3 regions of the Microbacterium xylanilyticum genome follow, and region 1 is predicted to be linked to each of the others. Evidence: riboswitches for the same ligand, from Rfam matches in the RefSeq annotation. Region 1 holds a riboswitch; each other region holds the start of a gene.

Region 1 (4,254 bases):
CGCCGGCAGCGCCCCTCACGCCGAGGGGTGGGCCGAAGCCCATGCCCTCATGAACCGGAGGTTGTTCCGTGCCTGATTCCCCCTCTCCCCGCGCCCTCCGCCTCGGCATCGCCGGTCCCGTCGGCGTCGGCAAGTCGACGCTCATCGCGACGGCCTGCCGTGCCCTCGCCGGCGAGATCGCGCTCGGCGTGATCACAAACGACATCTACACCGACGAGGACGCCCGCTTCCTCCGCTCCGCCGGCGTGCTGGATCCGGATCGGATCCGCGCCGTGGAGACGGGTGCCTGCCCGCACACGGCGATCCGCGACGACGTGACCGCGAACCTGCTCGCGGTCGAGGACGTCGAGCGCGACTTCGCCCCCCTCGACGTCGTGATCATCGAGTCCGGTGGCGACAACCTGACGGCGACCTTCTCGCCGGCGCTCGTGGACGCGCAGATCTTCGTGCTCGACGTCGCCGGGGGCGGCGACGTCGCGCGCAAGGGCGGACCGGGGATCGCGCGCGCCGACCTGCTCGTGGTGAACAAGACCGATCTCGCCCCCTACGTCGGCGTCGATGTGGCGCAGATGGTGCAGGACGCCTCGAATGCCCGGGACGGGCGGGAGGTGCTCGCCCTCTCGCGCACCGACCCGGACTCCGTGGCTCGTCTGAAGAGCTGGATCCTGGAGATGCTCGCCGCCCATCGCTCCGGCGCGCACCAGCCGCAGGATCCGGGTCCGATGGCACCGCACTTCCACGCGGACGACAGCGAGGCCGGCGGCTACGTGCACAGCCACGACGACGGCGGCGCCGAGCACGTCCACGCGCACGCGGAATCGCGGTGACGGATCCCGCCGGCCCATCGACCACGGTCGTCCAGGTCGCGGCGGGCGCCGATCGCGCGCGCGTGGTGCTGCGCTCCGGCGCGATCGCCGCGCGCATCTTGGAACGGCGGCCGCGATACGCCCGCGTCGGGCTGATCGCGGCAGGGGCGCTCCTGCTCGGCGGCGATGCCATCGATCTGCGGATCTCGGTCGGCGCGGGCTGCACGCTCGAGCTGGAGGACATCGGCGGCACCGTCGCCTACGACGGCCACGGCGAACGCGCTTCGTGGTCATCGCGCATCGAGGTCGGCGCCCGCGGGATCTGCACCTGGCACGGTCTGCCGTTCGTCGTCGCGGACGGCGCCGATGTCGACCGCAGCACGGAAGCGGAACTCGGTGAGGGGGCCGCGCTGCTGCTGCGCGAGACGCTCGTCCTGGGGCGGGCGGGGGAGCACGGCGGCGCCATCCGAGCGCGCACGCGGATCGCGATCGACGGCAGCCCCGCCCTGATCGAGCAGCTGGACCTGGCGGGCGCGGAGCCGATCCCCGGTGTCCTCGGATCCGATCGCGTGCTGGACAGCGTGGTGCTCATCGGCCGCGACCCCGAGGGCGACGAGAGCGCGTGGCGCACGGGCGGGACGGCCGTCCTCCACCCCGAGCGCGGGGGGATCGTCGTCCGGGCGATCGTGGACGCCGCGCATCTCGGCGATCTCGCCCCCGGTTGGGGCGCGCTGCGGGAGGAGCTGCTCCGTGAGACGTAGCGCCGCCGTGTACATCGTGGGCGCGCTGCACCTGCTCGGATGGGGCGGGCTGCTGCTGTCCGCGCCGTCGCCGCTCATCGCCGGGCTGGGCGTCACCGCGTACCTGCTCGGGCTCAGGCACGCCTTCGACGCCGACCACATCGCCGCGATCGACAACACGACGCGGCAGCTGCTGGCGCGGAACCGCCCGGCACAGGGCGTCGGACTGTGGTTCTCCCTCGGTCACGCGACGGTCGTCTCGGTGCTGTGCGTGCTGCTGGCGCTGGGGGCGGGCGCGCTCACGACGAGCCTGGAGGATCCGGATTCGCCGCTGCAGGTCTGGACGGGCGTCATCGGGCCGGTCGTGTCGGGCGTCTTCCTTCTCGCCATCGCTGTGGCGAACCTCCTCGCGCTGCGCCATCGTCGCCGGGCGAGGGGCGGGCATCGGCACGGCGGACCGGCGTGGGTGCTCTTGGGCCGGCTCGGCGATGCGATCGACCGGCCGTCGCGGATGTACGTGGTGGGGCTGCTGTTCGGGCTGGGCTTCGACACGGCCACGGAGATCGGCCTGCTCGCTCTCGCCGGCACCGCCGCTTCGCGCGCCACGCCGTGGTGGGCGATCCTGCTCCTGGCGGCGCTGTTCGCCGCGGGCATGTCGCTGCTGGACTCCGCGCAGGGCGCGATGTCGCGGCGCGTACTCCTGGCGCTCCACGGAGTCCGGGGCGGGGCGCGAGAGCGCCGGGCGGCGCTACGACGTGCTGGTCACGGGGGTGTCGATCGTCGTGGCGCTCGTGATCGGTGTCGCCGAGCTCGCGGGCGTCGCGGTGCGCAGCCTGCCGCAGCAGGGCCTCGCGCGAGCCGTCGCCGACCTGGACCTGAACGCGCTCGGTGTGATCCTCACCGCCGTGCTGATCGCGTGCTGGGCGGCCGCCGCGCTCTGGTCCGGCGTGCTCCGCGGCCGTCCGCCCATGCGGCGGTCCTCGCTCGACTGAGCCCGGCCGCGGGCCGGGCGGCGCGGTCGCCCTCCTGGTTAGACTGGCCGGCAGTGACACGGGGTGCCGCATCCGCGGCTGAGATCACACCCGTCGAACCTGATCTAGGTCGTACTAGCGAAGGGATGTCGCGATGAACGCGCGTCTGGAATCGTCGTCCGAATCCGTGGCGGAGTCCGCTGCGGAGCTTCTCGAGGAGCTGCGCGCCACACCGCCGCTCGTGCAGTGCATCACGAACGCGGTGGTGACGGGCTTCACCGCGAACGTCCTGCTCGCGCTCGGCGCGGCGCCCGCCATGGTGGACATCACCGGCGAGGCCGGCATGTTCGCGGGCATCGCCTCGGGGCTCCTGGTGAACCTCGGCACGCCCACGCCAGAGCAGCGCGCGGCGAGCCTCGAAGCCGTCGGGGGAGCGCGCACGGCGGGCACGCCGTGGGTGCTCGACCCCGTCGCCGTCGGGGCTCTGCCCGTGCGCACCGCGCTGGCGCAGGACCTGCTCGCGCTGCGTCCGACCGTCATCCGCGGCAACGCCTCGGAGATCCTCGCCCTCGCGGGCCGCTCGGCGGGAGGCCGCGGGGTCGATGCGCTGGACGGCACGGAGGAGGCGGCCGGCGCAGCCCGGGAGCTCGCCCGGACGACCGGGGGAGCGGTCGCGGTCTCCGGTCCTGTGGACCTCCTCGTCGACGCCGGCACCGAGATCCGCGTCGCCCACGGCGATGCGCTGCTCACCCGCGTCACGGGAGGAGGGTGCGCGCTGGGTGCCGTGATCGCGGCATTCCTCGGCGCCGCCCGCCGCACGGGCGACCGCCCGCTGGTCGCGTCCGCCGCAGCGACCCTCGTCTACACGCTCGCCGCGGAGGACGCGGCAGCGCGGGCCGCGGGTCCCGGATCCTTCGCGGTAGAGCTGCTCGATGCGCTCGCCGCGCTCGAGCCGGGTCGCATCGCCGCGCGCGCCCGCGTCACCGTGCGTCCCGTCCCGGAGGGCCCCGTCGGAGCGGACCCGGTTCCGTCGCATCCCGTCTCGGCTGCGGAGGCCGTGGCATGACGCTCGCCGACGTGGTCTCCGTCGACAGCGGCGTCACGCCCTCCCGCACGTCTGCCGGACGGCCGCGGCTGACGACGGACGACCTCGCCCTGTACCTCGTCACGGATGCGCGGCTGAGCGGTCCGCGGGGTGTCGCGGCGGTCGTGGATGCTGCGGTGTCCGGCGGCGTCCGGATGGTGCAGCTGCGCGACAAGGACGCCGACGATGCGTCCACCGTGGCGCAGCTCGTGGAGCTGTCCGCGGTCATCGCCGGACGGGCGCTCCTGGTGGTCGACGACCGGCTGGATGCGGTCGTCGAGGCGCGCCGCCGCGGCGCCCGCGTCGACGGCGTCCACCTCGGTCAGTCCGACGCCTCGCCCCTGGTGGCGCGGGCGCTGCTCGGCCCCGACGCGATCGTGGGCCTCACCGCGAACCGCCCGGAGCACCTCGACGCCGTGCGTGCGCTCCCGCCCGGCACCGTGGACTACCTCGGCGTGGGCGTGATCCGCCCGACCACCACCAAGGCCGACCACCCCGCACCGCTGGGCGTGTCCGGGTTCGCGGCGTTCGCGGCGCAGAGCCCGCTGCCGTGCGTCGCGATCGGCGGGATCTCCGCCGAGGACGCGGCCGCGCTCCGCGCCGCCGGCGCCGCGGGCGTCGCCGTGGTGTCCGCATTGTGCGCGGCGCCGGAC
Region 2 (4,254 bases), 990 kb from region 1:
GGGATCGATGCCGCTCAGGTCGCACTTTCTGCGCTTCCCGGCGGCTCTTGACGCAGAAAGTGCGACCTGAACCAGGGCAGGGCCTCTCGGCATCGGCCAGGGGGATCCGAGTCCTATCTGGTCAGGCCGAACAGCTCCAGGGGGTGGGTCAGCCGCCACCACAGGCTCGGCCCCTTGAGCGCGGTCCGCAGCTCGAGCGGCACGGTGGTCGCATCGAGCGGGCCCTTGAGGGCGAGCGTCCCGGCCTTCGCGCCGGCCTTCCAGTTCTCGCCGAGTGCGAACTTCGTCGTCGCCGATGCGGAGGCGCCGTTCCACAGCGTCACTCGGCCGTCCGCGCCGGCGACGATCTGCGACGTCTCACCCCAGGCCGTGTCGACCGTGCCGAGCGTGGCGCCCTTCGCCACCGTCTGCGGCTGGTTCTTCAGCGCCGCCTCGACGCCCGCGTAGAGCGTGCGCGACACGTCGACCCGGCCCTCGTCGCTGTCCTGCCCGAGGGCCGCGACGTAGATCCGCACCCTGGTGTCCCCGTCGGTCACGTCCTTGGCGGAGAGCAGGTTGTAGCGGGTGGCGTCGCCGTCGCCGATCGTGCCGGTCTTGATCCCGACGATGCCGGCGTCGCCGATCAGGCCGTTCGTGTTCTCCACGGTTCCGGCGCCGGGCAGCTCGACGCTCTTCTGCTTCACGATCTCCGCGATCACCGGGTTCTTCTCCGCGATCTCGCCGAGCTGGATGAGCGCACGCGGGGTCGCGACGTTGCCGAAGTCGAACCCGGACGGGGTCACCACCCGGATCTCCCCGAGGTCGTGCTGGCTCAGCCACTGGTTCGCGGCGGCGGCATAGTTCTCGTCCGAGCCCCAGACCTCGCGCGCGAGACGATCGGCGTAGTTGTTCGCCGAGCCCAGCAGGATCCCCTCGAACAGCTGATACTGCGTGAGGGATCCGTCCACGGGGACGTCCAGCGCCGATTGATCCCGCCGCAGGTAGCTCCAGTAGTCGTCGCTGTCGGCCTGCGTGAACGCGAACGACCGGCCCTGCTCGCCGGGCTTCAGCGGCAGCTTGTCGAGGGCGGCGAGCACCGTCACGAGCTTGGTGATGCTCGCCATGGGCACCTGCTGCTCCGCGGAAGCCACCGTGCCGATTCCCTGCACGCTCACCGCGGCGCTTCCCGTGCTGGGCCACGCGACGGCGGCGGCCGGTGCGGCTGCCGGCTGGAACGCCACAGCTGTGGTCACGGGACGGACGGCGTTGAGCGGCCAGAGCGCCGTGGTGGCGCCGTATGCGAGGGCGACGACCAGCAGGCCGGCGGGCGGAAGGAGAACGGCCGGCCGGACGAGGCTGCGCCGCGGTGCGTCGTCGAGCAGCGTGCGTGTCGCGGCGGGCTCCGGGGCGCCCGCCGACGCGCCCACGCGCGTGACGTCGACCCACGCGAGAGCCGCCGTCGGGGTGCGGTCGGGCCCGCGGACGAGGGGGGCGGAGGGCAGCGGCCGGGCCTCGGGGCGAGGAGCGGGGATGGTCGCGGCGGCGGCGGCGGGGGCGGCGTCGGCGGCCGCGGCACCGGGGGCGGGGGCGGTCGCCGGCGCGGACGCGGGGAACAGCGGCGGCTCGACCGGGCCGTCGTGTCGCGGGAACAGAGGACCGGCCTCCGGCAGAGGCTTCGACACCGGGAACAGCCCCGCGGGTTCGACGGCATCCTCAGGGGAGGTGTCCCGCTCCGCCCCCGGGGCGGCGTGGTCCGACGTCGTGTCCGAGTCCGGGTCGTCCGATGCGCGGTCGGACGCCGTGTCCAGGTCCGCGCCGTCCAGCGCGGCGTCGACGGCGGTCGCGACCTCCGCCTCGGTGGCCGCGGGAGCGTTCAGCGTGGCGACAGCCGGGCCTGCTTCACCCCCGGCCGTCTCGACCGGCGCGTCGACGAGCTCCGGCACGCCCGGAGCGGCCGCCGGGCCGTCGTCTTCGTTCACGCTCCTACCGTATCGGGCGCCCGCGCGGTTCGGCCGTATCCCGGGCTCCCGCCGCGGGGAGGGGGGGCAGGGGCGGGCAGCAGCGCACGCGATGTCATCCTGGCGACGATCGGTCGCGGTGCATCCGTGACGGGGCTAAAATGAGCGGATCACCACGGGAGTCCGGCGAGCCGGGCTGAGAGGGAGCGAATCGCGCTTCGACCGTCGAACCTGATCCGGATCATGCCGGCGCAGGGAGGAGTTTCCATGATGCATTCAACGGCAGCCGCACCGAACGCGAACAGCGGGGCGGTCGCACCAAGGCTCACCTGGCGGGTCGTCGACATCGTCGTCGCCGCGGTGCTGGGCGTCGTGATCGGCCTGGTCTTCTGGGTCTGGAACACGATCGGCTACGCCTGGTTCACCGCTGCCGACGGCCTCACCCCGGGGCTCGGCGGCATCGCCGTCGGGATCTGGCTGCTGGGCGGCGTGGTCGGCGGGCTCGTCATCCGCAAGCCCGGCGCAGCCCTCGTGGTCGAGGTCGTGGCAGCGGTCGTGTCGATGCTGATCGGCAACATCTGGGGCGTCTCGACGGTGCTCGAGGGCATCGCCCAGGGACTCGGCGCCGAGCTCGTCTTCGCCCTCTTCCTGTACCGCCGGTTCTCGCTGCCGGTCGCGGCTCTCGCCGGCGTGGGCGCGGCGGCCGGGGCCTGGCTGTTCGAGCTCTTCTACGGCAGCTCGCCGAACATCCTGAAGTCGGCGGTCTTCAACGGGATCTACCTCGGCACCCTCGTCGTCTCGGGCGCGGTGCTGGCCGGCGTGCTCGGCTGGCTGCTCGTGCGCGCGCTCGCCGCGACGGGCGCGCTCAGCCGCTTCGCCGCCGGACGCGAGCTGCGCCACGAGGTCTGACATGACCGCGGGTGCGGCCCGCGTCGTCGCGGACGGGTGGGGCTGGCGCTACGCCGGCCGCCGTCTGCCCGCGGTCAGCCAAGTGTCGTTCACGATCGAACCCGGGGAGCGCGTGCTGCTGCTCGGCGCATCCGGCGCCGGCAAGTCCACGCTGCTCACCGGGATGGCGGGTCTGCTCGGGGATGCCGAGGAGGGGGAGCGCACCGGCACGCTCCTCGTCGACGGCGCCGCCCCCGAGAGCCGCCGCGGCCGCATCGGCCTCGTGCTGCAGGATCCGGATGCCGGCGTCGTGCTGAGCCGGGTCGGCGACGACGTCGCGTTCGGCTGCGAGAACCTCGGCGTCCCCGCGGAGCGGATCCCGGCGCGCGTGCGCGAGGCGCTCGACGCGGTCGGCCTCGAGGTGCCCCTGGACCACCGCACGGCCGCGCTGTCGGGCGGACAGAAGCAGCGGCTCGCCCTCGCCGGCGCCCTCGCCATGCGCCCGGGTCTGCTGCTGCTCGACGAGCCGACCGCCAACCTGGATCCGGACGGGGTGCGCGAGGTCCGCGCCGCCGTCGAGCGGGCGGTCGAGGCCACGGGCGCCACGCTCGTCGTCATCGAGCATCGCACCGCGGTCTGGGCCGACCTGATGACACGCGTGATCGTGGTCAGCGCCGACGGCGGCCTCCTCGCCGACGGCACCCCGGAAGACGTCTTCGGCGTGTACGGCGACGCCCTCGCGGATGCCGGGGTGTGGGTGCCCGGGCACCCGGTGGACCTGCCCGTGCTCCCCGCGATCGAGGTTGCTCCCGCGGGTCGCGACGGTGCCGTGCTCACCACCCGCGACCTCGCGATCACGCGCGACCGCCGCGCGGCCGTGCAGACCGGGCTCGATCTCTCGGTGCCGGACGCCGGGGCGACCGTGATCGTCGGCCCGAACGGCGCGGGCAAGTCCACGCTCGCCCTCACGCTCGCCGGCCTGCTGGATCCGCTGCACGGCAGGGTCGAGGCGGCGGAACGGCTGCGCGGGCGGCGCGGGCTGGATCCGGTCCGCTGGACTTCGCGCGAGCTGCTCACCCGCATCGGGACGGTGTTCCAGGATCCGGAGCACCAGTTCCTCACGCAGACCGTGCGGGACGAGCTCGCCGTCGGTCCTCGGGCGCTCGGGTGGGACGCTGCCCGTGTGGACGCCGTCGTGGACGCGCTGCTCGAGCGGCTCGGCCTGACCGCGCTCGCCGCGGCGAACCCGTTCACGCTGTCGGGCGGGCAGAAGCGGCGGCTGTCGGTGGCGACGGTGCTCGCCGCCGCCCCCGCCGTCGTGGTGCTGGACGAACCGACGTTCGGGCAGGACCGCCTGGGCTGGATCGGCATCGTGAGCCTGCTGCAGGAGGAGATCGCCCGGGGCACCGCGGTCATCGCGGTGACCCAC
Region 3 (4,254 bases), 1.5 Mb from region 1:
CTCCAGGGCGCCCAGCAGCCGCGCCGCGAGAGCGCGCGGATCCACCTGATGGTCGCCGCGGATCCGGTACGCACTCGTGACACGAGGGCCGAGCAGCGGCTCGAGGGCGCGCGCCTCCCGCACGGTGAGCGGCTCGGCCGCAAGTCCGCGCGCGAGGTGCGCGGCGTGCAGATCCGCGAGCGCACGCCGGTCGCCCTGGTCCACGCCGACGAGCAGGGTGTCGCCGGGCCGGTGGCCGGTCGCCTCCGCGGCGGACCGGCCCGCGGGGGCGAGGGCGCGGACGAAGTCCGGGTAGCGCGCCGCCGACGCCTGCAGCAGCGGCAGCAGCTCGTCCTCCTGGTAGTGGAACTCGCTGACCGGCGCGAGCATCCCCGCGGCGGCGAACGTGGCGCCCCTGGCCGGATCCGGATCGCACAGCACGACGGGCCGGCCCGCCTGAGCGATCCGCCACGCGATGCTCAGCCCGATGATCCCGGCGCCGACCACGACGACGCGGGCGGCGCCGTCCGCGCCGCCGCGATCACGCAGCATCCCGGGCTACCGGGCGCCGACGGTCGGCATCGGCAGGTACACCTGTCCCCCGGACGCCGCGAACTCGGCCGACTTCTGCGCCATGCCGGCGATCCGCTCCTGCTCCGCCCCGTCGCCGAACCGGTCCCGGATGTCCTGCGAGATGCGCATCGAGCAGAACTTCGGACCGCACATCGAGCAGAAGTGCGCGGTCTTGGCGGGCTCGGCGGGCAGGGTCTCATCGTGGAACGCCTCGGCGGTGTCCGGATCCAGCGACAGCGCGAACTGGTCGCGCCAGCGGAACTCGAAGCGCGCCTTGGAGAGCGCATCGTCGCGCGCCTGGGCGCCGGGGTGGCCCTTGGCGAGGTCGGCGGCGTGCGCGGCGATCTTGTAGGTGATGACGCCGGTCTTCACGTCGTCGCGGTCGGGCAGGCCTAGGTGCTCCTTGGGGGTGACGTAGCACAGCATCGCCGTGCCGTAGCGGGCGATCTCGGTCGCGCCGATCGCGGAGGTGATGTGGTCGTAGCCCGGTGCCACGTCGGTCACCAGCGGGCCCAGCGTGTAGAACGGCGCGCCGTCGCAGAGCTCCTGCTGGCGCTCCACGTTCTCGCGCACGAGGTGGAACGGCACGTGACCGGGACCCTCGACCATGACCTGCACGTCGTACTCCCACGCCCGCTTGGTCAGCTCGGCGAGAGTGTCGAGCTCGGCGAACTGGGCGGCGTCGTTCGCGTCGGCGATCGATCCGGGCCGCAGCCCGTCGCCGAGGGAGAACGCCACGTCGTACTGCGCGAAGATCTCGCACAGCTCGTCGAAGTGCGTGTAGAGGAAGTTCTCCTGGTGGTGCGCGAGGCACCAGCCGGCCATGATCGACCCGCCGCGGGACACGATCCCCGTCACCCGGTCGGCGGTGAGCGGCACGTAGCGCAGCAGCACGCCCGCGTGCACCGTCATGTAGTCCACGCCCTGCTCGCACTGCTCGATCACGGTGTCGCGGTAGATCTCCCAGGTGAGCGCCGAGGCGTCGCCGTCGACCTTCTCCAGCGCCTGGTAGATCGGCACCGTGCCGATCGGCACCGGCGAGTTGCGGATGATCCACTCCCGCGTGGTGTGGATGTCGTCGCCCGTGGACAGGTCCATCACGGTGTCCGCGCCCCAGGTGGTCGCCCACTGCAGCTTGGAGACCTCCTCGGCGATCGAGCTGGTCACCGCGGAGTTGCCGATGTTCGCGTTGATCTTCACCAGGAACGCCTTGCCGATGATCATCGGCTCGGACTCCGGGTGGTTCACGTTGTTCGGGATGATCGCCCGGCCCGCGGCGACCTCGGCGCGCACGAGCTCGGGATCGCAGCTCTCCCGCAGCGCCACGAAGCGCATCTCGGGCGTGATCACGCCGTCCCGCGCGTACCGCATCTGCGTCACCGTGCGTCCGGGGCGCGCCCGACGCACGGGACGGCGCGCGCCGCGCCACTCGGCCGACGCGGCACCGCGGCGGATCGCGGAGCGGCCGTCGTCGTGCAGGTTCCGCGCCCGGCCCTCGTACTCGTCGGTGTCATCGCGATCGGCGATCCAGCGCTCCCGCAGTGCGGGCAGGCCGACCACCGGATCGCTGCCCGGCCCCTCGGTGCGGTAGATCGTCACCGGCGGGTTCTCCGTCCCGTCGGGCGATGGATCCAGCCGGATCCGGGTGACCGGCACGTGCAGGTCGTGAGCGGAGTCGTGCAGATGCGCGAGCGAGCGCGCAGAATCGCGAGATCCCATGAGGGCTCCTACTTCCTTCGCCGGCATTACCCGGACAGGTTCGAACGGTCGCAGGCCGCGTCAGCCCGATCTCAGCCCTTGCGAGGGCCCCCGTGTGGATACCGACACAGTACACGGATCACCGCAGCACCCAGCAACCTCATAGCGAAGCTGCGTTTGCGCAACCTTTCCGATCATGTAATCTTGCAGAGCTGCAACATTCTTGCCGCCAACGTCGGCGCCCGCGCATCGCATGCCGACGACGGGCTCCGGCGTCCTCGAACCATTCGAAGGGGCTCCATGTCCACCGCAACCGCAACCACAGGGGCGACGCGCGCCGAGCACGCGCAGAACGCCCCGATCATGACGCACAGGCAGATCCTGCTCGTCATCTACGGCCTCATGGCCGGCATGTTCCTGTCGTCGCTCGACCAGACCATCGTGGGAACCGCGATCCGCACCATCGGCGACGACCTCCACGGTCTCGACCAGCAGGCCTGGGTCACCACGGCCTACCTGATCACCTCGACGATCTCGGTGCCGATCTACGGCAAGCTCAGCGACATCTTCGGCCGCCGTCCGCTGTTCATCTTCGGCATCTCGGTGTTCATCCTCGGCTCGATCCTGGCGAGCTTCTCGACCTCGATGCTCATGCTGGCCGCGTTCCGCGGCGTCCAGGGCATCGGCGCCGGCGCTCTGATGTCGCTGCCGCTCGCGATCATGGCCGACATCCTCGCGCCGCGTGAGCGCGCGAAGTACCAGGGCTACTTCTTCGCCGTGTTCGGCGTCTCCTCCCTGATCGGCCCGCTCGTGGGCGGCCTGTTCGCCGGCGCGAACGAGATCCTCTGGATCAACGGCTGGCGCTGGGTCTTCCTCGTCAACGTGCCGATCGGCATCATCGCGCTCGGAATGGTGATCGCGTTCCTGCACCTGCCCAAGGTCGGCAAGCACAAGAACCCGCGCATCGACTGGTGGGGCGCGACGGCCGTGATCGTGGCGCTCGTGCCGCTGCTGCTCGTGGCCGAGCAGGGACGCGAATGGGGCTGGGGCTCCTTCGGCGCGATCACCTGCTACATCATCGGCGGACTCGGCGCGATCGCGTTCGTGCTCATCGAGATCGCGATGAAGGACGACGCGATCATCCCGATCCGGCTGTTCCACTCGCGCCCGTTCTCCTGGGCGACCGGCATCGGCGTTCTCGTCGGCTTCGGCATGTTCGGCGCGATGATGACCATCCCCCTCTACATGCAGATCGTCGGCGGGCTCACTCCGACCGAGTCCGGGTTCGCGATGCTGCCCATGGTCTTCGGTCTCATGGGCTCCTCGATGGCCGCCGGCCAGATCACCGCGCGCACCGGTAAGTACGGGATCTTCCCGCGCACGGGGACGCTGATCATGGCCCTGGGCTTCCTGCTGCTGACGTTCGTCTCGGCGAACACCTCCATCTGGTACATGATGATCGGCATGTTCGTGGTCGGCCTCGGCCTCGGCCAGCTCATGCAGTCCCTGGTCATGACCAGCCAGAACGCCGTCGAGGCCAAGGACATGGGCGTCGCGACGAGCGCCGCCACGTTCTTCCGCCAGATCGGCGGAACGCTGGGCACCGCGATCATGCTCTCCATCCTGTTCACGCTGCTCCCGACGAACATCGTGCACAGCATGGCCGACAAGCCCACGCTGACGAGCGCGCTGAACGCGGCCCTGGATCCCGCCGTCGCCGGGGAGAAGAAGAATCAGGCCGTGATGAAGCAGCTGTGGAACCCGATCGTGGGGCCCCTGCAGGCCAACATCCAGACGCAGCTCGACAAGGGCACCACCGAGGCGAAGGCCGCGGCGGGCAAGGCGGTCGCCGACGCCGTCACGGCCGGCGTGAACCAGGCCGTCGCCGCCGGGCAGCTCCCCGCGGCCGCCGCGCAGAGCGTGATCGACCAGAAGGTCGCCGAGGCGACTCCCGCCGCCGAGGCCAAGGCTCTGCAGGCCGTGGCCGACAAGGCTCACGGCACG

Evidence for each region. A riboswitch is a leader RNA that binds a small molecule or an ion and turns the genes downstream of it on or off. The one in region 1 is predicted to bind thiamine pyrophosphate.
Region 2: it holds a riboswitch for thiamine pyrophosphate, as region 1 does, so the genes downstream of both, ACYQ1L_RS17575 (ECF transporter S component) here and thiM (hydroxyethylthiazole kinase) in region 1, are expected to answer to the same signal.
Region 3: it holds a riboswitch for thiamine pyrophosphate, as region 1 does, so the genes downstream of both, thiC (phosphomethylpyrimidine synthase ThiC) here and thiM (hydroxyethylthiazole kinase) in region 1, are expected to answer to the same signal.

What each region holds. Positions count from the first base shown of each region.
Region 1 is NZ_BAAIEN010000002.1:2,534,337-2,538,590, reverse strand. Features, by position in the region: gene ACYQ1L_RS12800 (urease accessory protein UreF) at 1-76, shown strand, start outside; gene ureG (urease accessory protein UreG) at 69-827, shown strand; gene ACYQ1L_RS12790 (urease accessory protein UreD) at 824-1,567, shown strand; partial or broken gene ACYQ1L_RS12785 (HoxN/HupN/NixA family nickel/cobalt transporter) at 1,557-2,186, shown strand; gene ACYQ1L_RS12780 (hypothetical protein) at 2,302-2,538, shown strand; TPP riboswitch at 2,588-2,681, shown strand; gene thiM (hydroxyethylthiazole kinase) at 2,672-3,583, shown strand; gene ACYQ1L_RS12770 (bifunctional hydroxymethylpyrimidine kinase/phosphomethylpyrimidine kinase) at 3,580-4,254, shown strand, end outside.
Region 2 is NZ_BAAIEN010000002.1:3,521,569-3,525,822, reverse strand. Features, by position in the region: gene ACYQ1L_RS17580 (D-alanyl-D-alanine carboxypeptidase family protein) at 114-1,958, opposite strand; TPP riboswitch at 2,103-2,212, shown strand; gene ACYQ1L_RS17575 (ECF transporter S component) at 2,208-2,846, shown strand; gene ACYQ1L_RS17570 (ABC transporter ATP-binding protein) at 2,848-4,254, shown strand, end outside.
Region 3 is NZ_BAAIEN010000002.1:4,016,360-4,020,613, forward strand. Features, by position in the region: gene ACYQ1L_RS19915 (FAD-dependent oxidoreductase) at 1-531, opposite strand, end outside; gene thiC (phosphomethylpyrimidine synthase ThiC) at 538-2,271, opposite strand; TPP riboswitch at 2,267-2,375, opposite strand; gene ACYQ1L_RS19925 (MDR family MFS transporter) at 2,551-4,254, shown strand, end outside.